2 regions of the Photobacterium sp. CCB-ST2H9 genome follow, and region 1 is predicted to be linked to the other one. Evidence: riboswitches for the same ligand, from Rfam matches in the RefSeq annotation. Region 1 holds a riboswitch; the other holds the start of a gene.
What was found. Region 1 has a riboswitch for thiamine pyrophosphate ahead of thiD (bifunctional hydroxymethylpyrimidine kinase/phosphomethylpyrimidine kinase). Riboswitches for the same ligand answer to the same signal wherever they lie in the genome.
Positions count from the first base shown of each region.

Region 2: linked by a shared signal. The riboswitch ahead of thiC (phosphomethylpyrimidine synthase ThiC) and the one ahead of thiD (bifunctional hydroxymethylpyrimidine kinase/phosphomethylpyrimidine kinase) in region 1 are both predicted to bind thiamine pyrophosphate.

Region 1 covers NZ_CP100426.1:621,005-627,044, reverse strand. Annotated here, with positions in the region: gene L4174_RS19445 (ABC transporter permease) at 1-555, opposite strand, end outside; gene L4174_RS19440 (ABC transporter ATP-binding protein) at 548-1,318, opposite strand; gene thiD (bifunctional hydroxymethylpyrimidine kinase/phosphomethylpyrimidine kinase) at 1,368-2,243, opposite strand; TPP riboswitch at 2,340-2,437, opposite strand; gene L4174_RS19430 (VOC family protein) at 2,614-2,970, shown strand; gene L4174_RS19425 (family 20 glycosylhydrolase) at 3,040-5,628, opposite strand.
Region 2 covers NZ_CP100425.1:3,507,550-3,513,589, reverse strand. Annotated here, with positions in the region: tRNA gene L4174_RS16185 (tRNA-Trp) at 1-71, shown strand, start outside; gene crcB (fluoride efflux transporter CrcB) at 241-624, opposite strand; gene L4174_RS16175 (universal stress protein) at 763-1,188, shown strand; TPP riboswitch at 1,269-1,366, shown strand; gene thiC (phosphomethylpyrimidine synthase ThiC) at 1,496-3,424, shown strand; gene thiE (thiamine phosphate synthase) at 3,421-4,062, shown strand; gene L4174_RS16160 (HesA/MoeB/ThiF family protein) at 4,066-4,824, shown strand; gene thiS (sulfur carrier protein ThiS) at 4,821-5,030, shown strand; gene L4174_RS16150 (thiazole synthase) at 5,032-5,802, shown strand; gene thiH (2-iminoacetate synthase ThiH) at 5,812-6,040, shown strand, end outside.

The sequences.
Region 1 (6,040 bases):
CAGTCGGATGTGGCGCAGGATTTGCCAGCGCGTTGCATGAAGTGTTTTTGCCAGATCAAGATATCCTTGCGGTGTATGGCGAAGACCGTCATAGCAGCAGGTCGTCACCGGAAAGAAAATGATGATGGCAGCCATCACAACTTTGGAGGCGATACCGTACCCCAGCCAGAGCATCAGAATTGGGGCGAGTGCGAAAACAGGAATCGCCTGACTGGCTATCAGCAGGGGCAACATCCAGCGTCTGACAGGGGTAAAAAGCAGCATCAACAATGCACAAAAGAGTCCGACCCCTAACCCTGTGACCAGACCCAGCATGATTTCACAGGTTGTGACCCAGGCATGGCGAAGCAGTACATCGTGGCGCTGAATCAGTTTATTGAGTACAGCCAGTGGTTCCGGCAGGATAAAACCGGGCAATTGAAACACTGTGACCACAGCCTGCCAGCCGAGGGCCAGAACACCAAGACTGATGACCAGCCGCGCGAGCGGGTGATGGTGAATAGAACGTGTTTTGACAGGTTTGCCAGTTTGCCATTGAGCCAATAATTTAGTCATTGTGTTGGTTTACCAAACTCAGGGCTTTCAGGATCTGCTGCTGACAATTCACAAGACGGGCGTCGATTTCACGCGGAATCGTCCCGTCCGGGGTTGGCAGCGAGGTGATTTTTGCGGGCTGGCCTTGCATCAGGAACACAGAGTGTCCCAGACGGAGTGCTTCCTGAGGGTCATGTGTAATGAGCAGTACGGTTCGGTTTTCCAGCAGTTCTGCAGCCAGATCCTGCAATTTGTATCGTGTGACAGCATCCAGTGCTGAAAAAGGTTCATCCATTAATACGAGTGGCTGGTCCTGCATCAGGGTTCGGGCGAGTGAAACCCGCTGACGCATTCCGCCAGAGAGCCTTGATGGGGGGGTAGAGATGTATTTTTTTAAGCCGACGCGTTCTAACAGTTCAATCGCTTGTGACTGATGCGTCTCACTGACTTTTCCGTGTTTGAGCTGAACACCAAAGCAAACATTATCAAGCACATTCAGCCAGGGAAGCAGTAAATCCTGCTGAGCCATATAGGCAATCTGTGCATTCACAGGTTGGTTGCTGCTGGTTTTAATGCTCCCTTGCCAATGGACGTCGGCAGGTAATAATCCGGCTAGTAGCCTGAGTAATGTGGTTTTACCGCATCCGCTTTGCCCGAGAATGCAATGCCACTGGCCTGGGATTAAACTGAGATTCAGCTGTCTGAATAATGGCATTTCCTGATCAGGGTAATGCAGACGAATATTATTCAGCTGAACCCCCAAGCCTGCCTGCCGGTCAGTCATGTGGTTTTCTTCCTGACGAGTGATGATTTGCTCAGGCACCTGCTTCTCCTTAACGCGGCTGGAGTGAATAGAAGTGATGAACCGGGCCATGACCTTGGCCAATCCGAAGTTGATCCGCATGTAACAGGGCTTGCGTCAGATAGGCTTTCCCGCGTGTCACGGCTTCTGTGAGGGTGTATCCCTGAGCCAGATAAGAAGCAATCGCTGCAGACAGCGTGCATCCCGTGCCATGCGTGTTCTGCGTCTGAACTCGCGAAGCAGTTAGGGTGACGGTGTCACTTTCTAGGATGAGATAGTCCGTGCTTTGTGCTTCCTGTTCCCAATGTCCCCCTTTCAGCAAAACAGCTTCAGTGTTGAGTTGTTTCAACTGCTCAATCAGCGCTTCTTTTTCTTCTGTTTCTTTTGTGTACACAACAGTTGAAACTGTACCAGAAAGGGATGAAACATGGGTTAAAGCGACTGCTTCTGGCAGATTTGGCGTGATCAGTGTTGCCAGAGGAAGAAGTTCTGACTTCAGAGTGGAAATGGCTTCGGCTTCCAGTAATAAGTCACCGCTGGTTGCAACCATCACCGGGTCGAGAACGATGAATTTCGGCCGGTATTGACGCAGTTTTTTAGCAACAGCACGAATGATAGTCGCATCACTCAGCATGCCTATTTTTACCGATTGGATATCAAGGTCGCTGAAGACAGCATCCAGCTGTTGTTCAACAAACGCCGGGCTGACCGGAAAAATACCCGTTACGCTCTGTGTATTTTGAGCCGTCAGTGCCGTGATAACCGAACAGGCATAGCCGCCAGTTGCCGAAATGGCTTTGATATCAGCCTGTATCCCGGCACCACCACCACTGTCTGAACCTGCAATTGTCAGTGTAATCGGGGTTTTAATTTCTGGGGAAAGTTCATGGTGAGCTGGCTTGTTCATTTTCATCCCTTGGCATCAATATCATGATTCATGATGGGGCAGGGATGACGAACAGTCGCGATGGTCACTGAGCCGTCAGGAATTGGCGCTTAGTGGCAGGCAAGTCTGCTAGTTCCCTACGCCAGTATGAGCTGGATCAGGTTCAACGGGTCCCACAGCGTGGTCTCAGCCTTTCGACTCCCCGACTAACGTTTAATCATTCTGTATGTTCAACCGAAGCTTGTTGTCTTCAGTATCATTTTGCGTTGGCATTCTAACCCTGTTTTTTTGAAGAAAGCAAAAGAATTCCAGAAAATCTGTGCGGGCTCCGGACAGAGGTGTTAAAGAAAGCCTATGATATCGTTACCGTCAATAATTCTGGAGACATTCAGTGAAACAGCATCATCAGATTAATTACGTTGAATTTCCTGCAAGTAACCTGCCGGCAACAAAAGCTTTTTTTGAATCCGCTTTTGGCTGGTCATTTACAGATTATGGTGATGAATATACAGCTTTTTCGGATCAGGGGCTGGATGGGGGATTTTATGCGGCGCCCCTGAAATCTGAATCAGAAAAAGGTGCGGCTTTAATTGTGCTGTACAGTGATAATTTAGAAGCGACAGAGCAAAAAGTCATCGAAGCGGGCGGCAAAATTGTGAAACCGATTTTTGCGTTTCCCGGAGGCCGCCGGTTCCACTTTACAGAACCGAGTGGTAATGAACTTGCTGTCTGGGCTGCTCCCGAGTAGCAAAGCACCCGATTGATGAATGAAAAGAGCTCCTGACGGAGCTCTTTATCGTTCGGGCAATGATGTTGCTTAATTCACTGTTGTAATCCGGCTGCTTCGGTCACCAGACACTGTTCGCAGCTGGACACCACTCGCCGCTGCTGGTGGATTGAGGCGATCATAAGCCTGCCAACTTGCGCCCTGATCGACTGAGTACTCAATGGTCAGGCCAGGGAAGGTGGAGTTCGCCTTCAGGACACCATTTTCGAGGACGCCGCCAGGGACAGGCAGGTTGAACGTAATGCCGCTTTGCTCCAGTTTCGGCAGCACTTTCTGGCCCAGGAGGTTTGCGAAGCGGTTGTAGTCCGTATTACGGGCTGCCTTGTCTACAGGGGTGCCAGCGTTGTCATTGGCTTCCCAGCCCGCCGTATGCCATGCACGCTCGGCCAGACCCAGAACACGCGGGAAAGTCATCCCTTCGAACTGAGCTTCAGTACGGACTGTTTCAGCCCACAGCGAACCCTGAATACCCAATACATTTTCAGGTTTCAGGAGTTTTTTCACACCAGCACCGGCAACCACGTCTTCTTTCGTAATTGGTGCACCGGCACGGGTGAAGTCGGCATTTGCGAACACATCATCCGGCATGTAACCAAAGGTCTTCCGGGTGTCGGTGAAACGTGGCGCCCAATAGTAACCGCGTTCGTTTGGATCCGGCTCGTATGGATGGTCGAAATACAGGTGGCTGGCATGGTTGTAAACAACTTTATAGTCGTTGTTTGCCAGATTATAGGCACGGTCAGCAACACCCCATTCCCAGATATTCTGCCAGGCGTTACCCCAGAGCTGACTGTTGGCCATTTCAGAGCGGGGGTAGACTTGTCCGCTGTGCATCAGACCGTCTTCCCAGCCTGCCATATCCAGACCATAGTTCGCTGTAATGACAGAGATACGCTCGACAAAGTAACGGCTCAGGTCAGAAACACTGTTGACGCCATCTGTGTTGTTGGCAATAAATGCCTGACAGACAGGAGAGTTAACCCATGCACCGGCAATCTCATCGCCACCAAAGTGGAAGGTTTTCAGTGGCTGAACTCCCTGATGCAGGTTCACCAGACCTTTGACCACAGCATCAACGAAATTGTAGGTTGAATCCATACAAACGTTGATAGCATTGTCTGTAAACATCTGAACAGAAAGATATTCTGTTGTGTCGCTGAAATCTGTCAGCAGGTATTTGCTGGCTTCTTCCAGATTTCCCTGAGCGGCAAAGTGGTCATAGCGCGCTTCCATGGCTTTAATCGCAGCGTGCGCATGGCCAGGAATATCAATTTCCGGAACTACTTCAATGCTCAGCGAAGCCGCATGCTGAAGGATGTCCCGGTAATCTTCTGCCGTATAGTATCCATTTGATTCAGCACTACCGTCCGGACCGGCACCCAGGAATGGCAGCAGACAGGATTTTTCTTTAGGATCATGACAACGTTTTGAACCGACATCTGTCAGTTCTGGGAGTCCTGTAATTTCAATTCGCCAGCCTTCATCGTCAGCAAGACGGAGATGGAGTTTGTTCAGCTTAAACGCCGCCATCTGGTCAAGCAACTGAATGATTGAGTCTTTGCTGCGGAAGTTGCGCACCGCATCAACGGACAGGCCGCGATACGCAAAACGCGGTGCATCCGCGATATCTACCGCGGGGATCTGGTTACCATCGACCAATTGAAGTAATGACTGAGAGGCATACAGTGCTCCTGCGCCATCCGCAGCACCGATCGAAATGATTTCGTTTTGCGGGTTAACATTCAGGTTATAGGCTTCATCCCATTTTTGAATGCCATTGACATTGACCTGGCTCCAGCCAACGTTGATACGTTTTTTCGTGGCCGGTGACCATGGTACGGCCGTCAGGCCTAACTGATTGGCAAGGAAGGTCGCCTGGCCTTCGTAGCCATTGTCATAAACAACAACCCAGCTTGAATCAATACTGACGCTGCCACTGCCGAGAGTGAACTGGGCTGGGGATGGGATGACACCCACAGGGTTTTCCAGAGTACTCAGATCGGCATTACGCTGATAACGATCTTGCGCGGTGAAGGGATTGTAGTAATCCGTGATCGCAGCACTGCCGTAACGCTTCCATTGCTGCGGTGATGTAAAATCAGCAACAAACGGCAGTTCTTCAGAAGGTTTGGTTGGCACGGCACCATTGATGTGGTTGCTGGTACTGGTGATGAGAGATGTAATGGTGTTGCCATTGTCTTCAGAAACAAAATACCAGTTCGGCATAATGTCCGTTTTCGCAGCCTGCCAGTCGGAAGCATCAAACTCAATGGTCAGTGATTGGCCGGGTGCCAGAGGAACGAACTTATCCGTTGGTTCCAGTTTGAAAATATCGCCGTTAACATGTGTGATTTTGACTTGTTCATTCAGAACATCTTTCACCATACGGATATGGCTAAAGTAAATACTCCAGCCGGTTGCAGGCAGGGTTTTGGCGCTCTGGTTCGTAAAATCAAGTCTGGCCCGGAAAGAGACCCAGTCTTGCTGGGTGTTATCTACAACGGTGTAGGTCACATCCAATCCCTGACCAAGCTGATCCAGATCTGCTGCCGGGATTGCCAGCGCCGGGCCAGCAATAGCAGCCGATAAGGCTAACGCTAATACAGATGTTTTCATCATGGTTCCTTATTTCGACGAGTAAAAAATCATTAGCTGTAGCCTAACGATCTGAATGAATTAATAAAAACATCAATAAGTGATTGGGCAAGAGGAAATACTAAAAATGCTGTTGCGGCCAAGAAAATCATACAAGCTGTTGATTAATTCACCATTTATTCGTGATTGAGGTTAAATTTTGGCGTGGAATTTTCAATAAATAGAGGATGTTATGCTAAGGCAGGTCAATTCCTCTACGACATAGCGTGCTTTCGATTGGTGGGGAGCAGGAGAGGGAAAAATTCTAAAAATTTTGATTGATAATTATTGGCACGTAAGAAGTTTGCCCACATTGGGACATAAGATTGCGGAAAAAACAAATTTGTTCAAATTTATGCGTATAGTTGATTAAAAATGAATGTTATCAGTTTGGAAA
Region 2 (6,040 bases), on a different replicon from region 1:
GTAGCTCCAATTGGCAGAGCAGCGGATTCCAAATCCGCGTGTTGGGAGTTCGAATCTCTCCACCCCTGCCATCTCTTTTAAGCTCTCGCAGAAATGCGGGAGCTTTTTCGTTTTCAGCGTTTATCTAACGCGATACCGTACGGCATTACATCCTCAGAATGCTGAATTTATTCGAGCCCAAATCGAAAAAAAGCCTCATCTATGATGAGGCTGGTACCAATCTAAACTCTCACGTCAGTCTTAGCTTCTCATCATCAGCTGATAGCCAATAAAGCAGGCAGAAATACTCAGGAATACATTTAAGAGCAGGTTCAGTGTCATCTTGGCGTACTCGCCGTGCTGAAGCAGGACGACGTTATCCATGGAGAATGTTGAAAATGTCGTGAGGGCGCCGAGAAAGCCCAATCCGAGAATCGGACGCCATGGTGAGGCTTCAATCATTCCCTGATTCAGGGCTGACATCAGCAGTCCCATGATAAATGAACCGATGACATTGACGGCGAGGGTCCCATAAGGGAAGCCGCGTCCAAACAGGACAACAGACAGCTCGGCTATCAGATAACGGGCACATGCGCCAAAGGCTCCGCCAAAGGCAACATAGCTTAAAACGATGAGTTGATTCATTTGTACGCTGGTCTCTGTCAATCAAACCAGATACTAATACCATGAAATGAACCCTCTGTTGAGACAGTCACTAAGGTAATTCACAAAACAATGTGCTATACGGTGTTGTATTGCAAGCGTTCGTGAATTGAGGTGGTGATGAAGCTTTATAAAACGGTCTTGCTGGCACTCAACCCAGATGATCAACGGGCACAGCAGCTGGTCGTGAAAGCCGGGGTCGTGGCAAGCCATAACAATGCAGACCTACACCTGGCATATGTCGAGCCCGGGGTCGGTAATCTGAGTTTTTTGGATATTGAGCTGCAACTGAAAGAAGCCCATGACGATCAGGAGCTCAGGCGAATGGCGCAGTTGTCTGAATTAGCCACCCATTCTCCGCAGCCTGTGCGCGCGATGCATCTCTATGATGGTGATGTTGCAAAACATCTCATTGAACTGGCAGCAAAAATAAATGCAGACTTAGTGATTGTCGGCCATGCCAAAACGGATCTGCACTGGTTGCGAGAAGATGTCCGTCGTGAATTGGATCTGCATTTAAAGTGCGATGTGCTGATTTGTCGCTGATGCGTGACGGTTTTTACTGATTCCTGAAATTCAGTAAAGACCGCTTGCTGTCGGGATACACCTTTCTTATACTCGTTAGCTGAAACTTGTCGGAGTGCCAACTGGCTGAGACCGCATTGCGGGATCCGTTGAACCTGATCAGATTAGTATCTGCGAAGGGAACAAGAGAAAATCTTCTGCCTAGCTGTACCTGTCGTGTACAGCTGCTGTATCAGACGATGCGACACGCCCTACTTGTGTCCGCCTCTTGTTTACGCGCCCATCCGTCAAGCAACTTCCCAGAAATATCAGATGAAAGGAAATTGCTATGTCGAGTCGCAAGCAAGCGAGACTGGAAGCGAAACAATTTATTGATTCACTCACTACCCAAGCCTACCCGAATTCCCGAAAAATCTATGTCACCGGCAGCCGGGATGATATCCGTGTCGGCATGCGTGAGATTGCTCAGGCTGACTCCTTAGTCGGCGGGGATAAAAATAACCCGATTTTTGAGCCGAACGAACCGGTACGAGTCTACGATACCTCTGGCTTTTATACCGATCCGGAACAGACGATTGATATCTACAGTGGTCTGCCAAAGCTGCGTGAAAACTGGATTGAAGAGCGGAATGATACTGAGCTGTTGGATGAGCTGAGTTCTGCCTATACCAAAGAGCGTCTGGCTGATGACACATTAGATGAGCTGCGTTTTGCGCTCCGTGCCCGTGTCCGCCGGGCTAAGCCAGGCCAGTGCGTGACTCAGATGCACTACGCCCGCAAGGGGATCATCACGCCGGAGATGGAATATATCGCGCTCCGTGAAAACATGGGCCGCGCCCGTTACCGTGATGAAGTGCTGAACCAGCAGCATCCGGGACAAAGCTTCGGCGCCAACCTGCCCAAAGACATTACCCCTGAATTTGTGCGAAAAGAGGTGGCTGAAGGCCGCGCTATTATCCCGTCCAACATCAACCACCCGGAATCTGAGCCGATGATTATCGGTCGTAATTTTCTGGTGAAGGTGAATGCCAATATCGGGAATTCGGCGGTCAGTTCCTCGATTGAGGAAGAAGTAGAAAAACTGGTGTGGTCGACCCGCTGGGGCGGCGATACCGTGATGGACCTGTCAACCGGTCGGAACATTCACGAGACCCGTGAGTGGATCATCCGTAACAGTCCGGTGCCGATTGGAACCGTACCAATGTATCAGGCGCTGGAGAAGGTGAACGGCATTGCTGAGAACCTCAATTGGGACGTGTTCCGTGACACCTTGCTGGAGCAGGCGGAACAGGGCGTTGACTACTTTACGATTCACGCCGGTGTGTTGCTGCGCTATGTCCCGATGACGGCCAAGCGCGTGACGGGTATTGTTTCCCGTGGCGGTTCTATCATGGCGAAATGGTGTCTGGCACATCACAAGGAAAGCTTCCTGTATGAGCACTTTCGCGAGATTTGCGAGATCTGCGCAAAATACGATATCGCGCTGTCGCTTGGCGATGGCTTGCGTCCGGGTTCAGTCGCGGATGCCAATGACGAAGCCCAGTTCAGCGAACTGCGTACACTGGGAGAGCTGACTCAGATCGCCTGGGAATATGATGTACAGGTGATGATTGAAGGACCGGGGCATGTGCCGATGCATATGATCAAGGAAAACATGGAAGAGCAGCTCAAGCACTGCCATGAAGCTCCGTTCTATACCTTAGGCCCGCTGACGACCGATATTGCCCCGGGTTATGACCATATCACCTCCGGAATTGGTGCCGCGATGATTGGCTGGTATGGCTGTGCCATGCTGTGTTACGTGACGCCGAAAGAACACCTTGGCCTGCCGAATAAAGATGACGTGAAGACTGGCCTGATTACCTACAAACTCTGTGCTCACGCGGCTGATTTGGCCAAAGGACACCCGGGGGCGCAGGTCCGAGACAATGCATTGTCAAAGGCCCGTTTTGAATTCCGCTGGGAAGACCAGTTCAATCTGGGTCTGGACCCGGATACTGCCCGTGCATTCCACGATGAAACCCTGCCGCAGGAATCCGGCAAGATTGCGCACTTCTGTTCAATGTGTGGACCTAAATTCTGTTCGATGAAGATTTCTCAGGAAGTGCGGGATTATGCGAAAGCACAGAATGAGGCTCAGGTGATCCAGTTACTGGAGGATCCGCTGGAAGGCATGCGCCAGAAATCGGCCGAATTCCGGGAAAAAGGCAGCGAGCTATATCATCAGGCGAAAACCCATGAGGCAGATCAGGCATGAGTGGGGCGCAACAACTGACATTTCCGGGAATGGAGGGCGGCATCGGGCCGCTCTATCCTGTCGTCGATGATGTTCACTGGATTGCCCGGCTGCTGCCGCTGGGCGTGAAAACGGTTCAGCTGCGGATGAAAGATCCGGCACATCCAGAACTGGAAACACAAATCATCGAAGCCATCCGGCTGGGCCGTGTGCACAACGCTCAGGTGTTTATCAATGACTACTGGCAGCTGGCGCTGAAACACGGCGCTTACGGGGTGCATCTGGGACAGGAAGATCTGGATGCCGCCGATCTGGATGCCTTGCGTCATGCCAGTATCCGGCTGGGTGTTTCTACCCGGACGTCGGCTGAGTTGCAGCGCGGCCTGGCGATTGCGCCGAGCTATGTGGCAATCGGCCACATCTTCCCGACGCCAACCAAGGACATGCCAACCCCGCCGCAAGGGGTCGCACAGCTGAAGGAACATCTGGCGACCGTGGCGGGCCGTTATCCGACGGTGGCTATCGGCGGAATTGACCTGAGCAATGTGGCGGACGTCTGGCAGACCGGCGTGTCCTGTGTCGCCGTGGTGCGGGCCGTGACGGCTGCACCGGACACGGAGCAGGCTCTGGCCGCTTTCGCTGAAAAGCTGGTGAGGTAAGCCATGCTGACTGACGAATCTTTTTTACGCTATCACCGTCAGGTGCAGTTGCCGGAAATTGGTGAGCAGGGTCAGCTGGCCCTGCAACAGGCCAAGGTGCTGATCATCGGTGCCGGTGGTCTGGGAGCGCCCGCGGCGTTGTATCTGGCCGGTGCCGGTGTGGGCAGTCTGGTGATTGCGGACGGCGATCGGGTGGAGCGTTCCAACCTGCAACGCCAGATCATCTACCGCGATGACAATCAGGGCGAGAGCAAGGCTCAGGCCGCAGTCGCGCAGGTGAAGGCACTCAATCCGCACATCCGGGCCCGGGCCGTGACCGCCAATCTGGCTAAGTTACAGCTGGCGATGGAAATCAGCCTTGCGGATGTGGTGCTCGATTGCACCGACAATTTTGCCAGCCGCCATGCCATCAATCAGGCCTGTTTCGAACACGGCAAGCAGCTAATCTCCGGGGCGGCGATCCGCTGGCAGGGGCAACTGATGAACTTTGATTTCCGGGCGCAGCAGGGGCCTTGCTATCACTGCCTGTTTCCGCACGGTGACATGCAGGCACCGCAAAATTGCAGCGAGTCCGGGATTGCCGGTCCCGTCGTCGGGATCATGGGGACCTTCCAGGCCTTGCAGGCTATCAAGGCGATCACCGGCAGTGGCGAATCTGGCAAGGGTCAGTTCCGCCAGTTTGACGGCCTCACCCTGCAATGGCAGCAGTTTGCTCTGCCCGTGAACCCGCAATGCTCTGTATGCAGTAAGGAATCTTTATGACCATGATTAACGTTCAGGTGAACGATAAAGCCATGCAGCTGGCGGCAGAAACCTCGCTACGAGCGCTGCTGGAGCAACTGGCAATGCCGCTGGATGCCACCGCAGTGGCGCTCAATCAGTCGATTGTCAGTCGTGATTGCTGGGGAGACACCGTGCTCAGCGATGGCGACGCGATCGCCCTGTTTCAAGCTATTGCAGGAGGCTGAGATGCTGACGATTGCTGATAAAACGTTTTCATCCCGTCTGTTTACCGGTACTGGCAAGTATGCCGGCCGGGATGTGATGGCGCAGTCCATTCTGGCTTCCGGTTCGGAACTGGTGACCATGGCACTCAAACGGGTCGACATTGAAAACCGGGACGATGACATCCTGGCGCCGCTGCGTGCCGCCGGGGTGAACCTGCTGCCGAATACCTCCGGCGCGAAAAATGCGAAGGAAGCGATCTTTGCCGCGCAGCTGGCCCGTGAAGCGCTGGGCACTCACTGGCTGAAACTGGAAATTCACCCGGATCCGAAATATTTAATGCCGGATCCGATTGAAACGCTGATTGCCGCAGAAGCGCTGGTCAAACAGGGCTTTATTGTGCTGCCTTACTGTCATGCCGACCCGGTGCTCTGTAAGCGGCTGGAAGAAGTCGGTTGCGCGGCGGTCATGCCGCTGGGTGCGCCGATTGGCTCCAATAAAGGGCTGGCCTCACGGGATTTCCTCGACATCATTATCGATCAGGCACGGGTGCCGGTGATTGTGGATGCCGGGATTGGCGCGCCGTCTCATGCGGCGGAAGCCATGGAGCGGGGCGCGGATGCGGTGCTGGTCAATACCGCGATTGCTGCGGCGGCTGATCCGGTGGCCATGGGCCGGGCATTCAGACTGGCGGTCGAAAGCGGACGGATGGCTTATGAAGCCGGTCTGGCCGGGACAGTCAGCCAGGCTGTTGCATCCAGCCCGCTGACGGCGTTTCTGGATGCCAGCATTTAAGGAGGCGGCATGAGTTATGCGGATGTCTGGCGTCAGCTGGACTGGGATGGTGTCCGGCTGTCGATTTACAGTAAAACGGCGGCGGATGTTGAGCGTGCACTCAGCAAACGCAAGCGGGATCTCGAAGACTTTAAAGCCTTGATTTCCCCGGCTGCCGAGGCTTATCTGGAGCAAATGGCACAGCAGTCGGCGGCTCTGACGCGGCAGCGTTTTGGCCGGACGATCGGATTTTACGTGC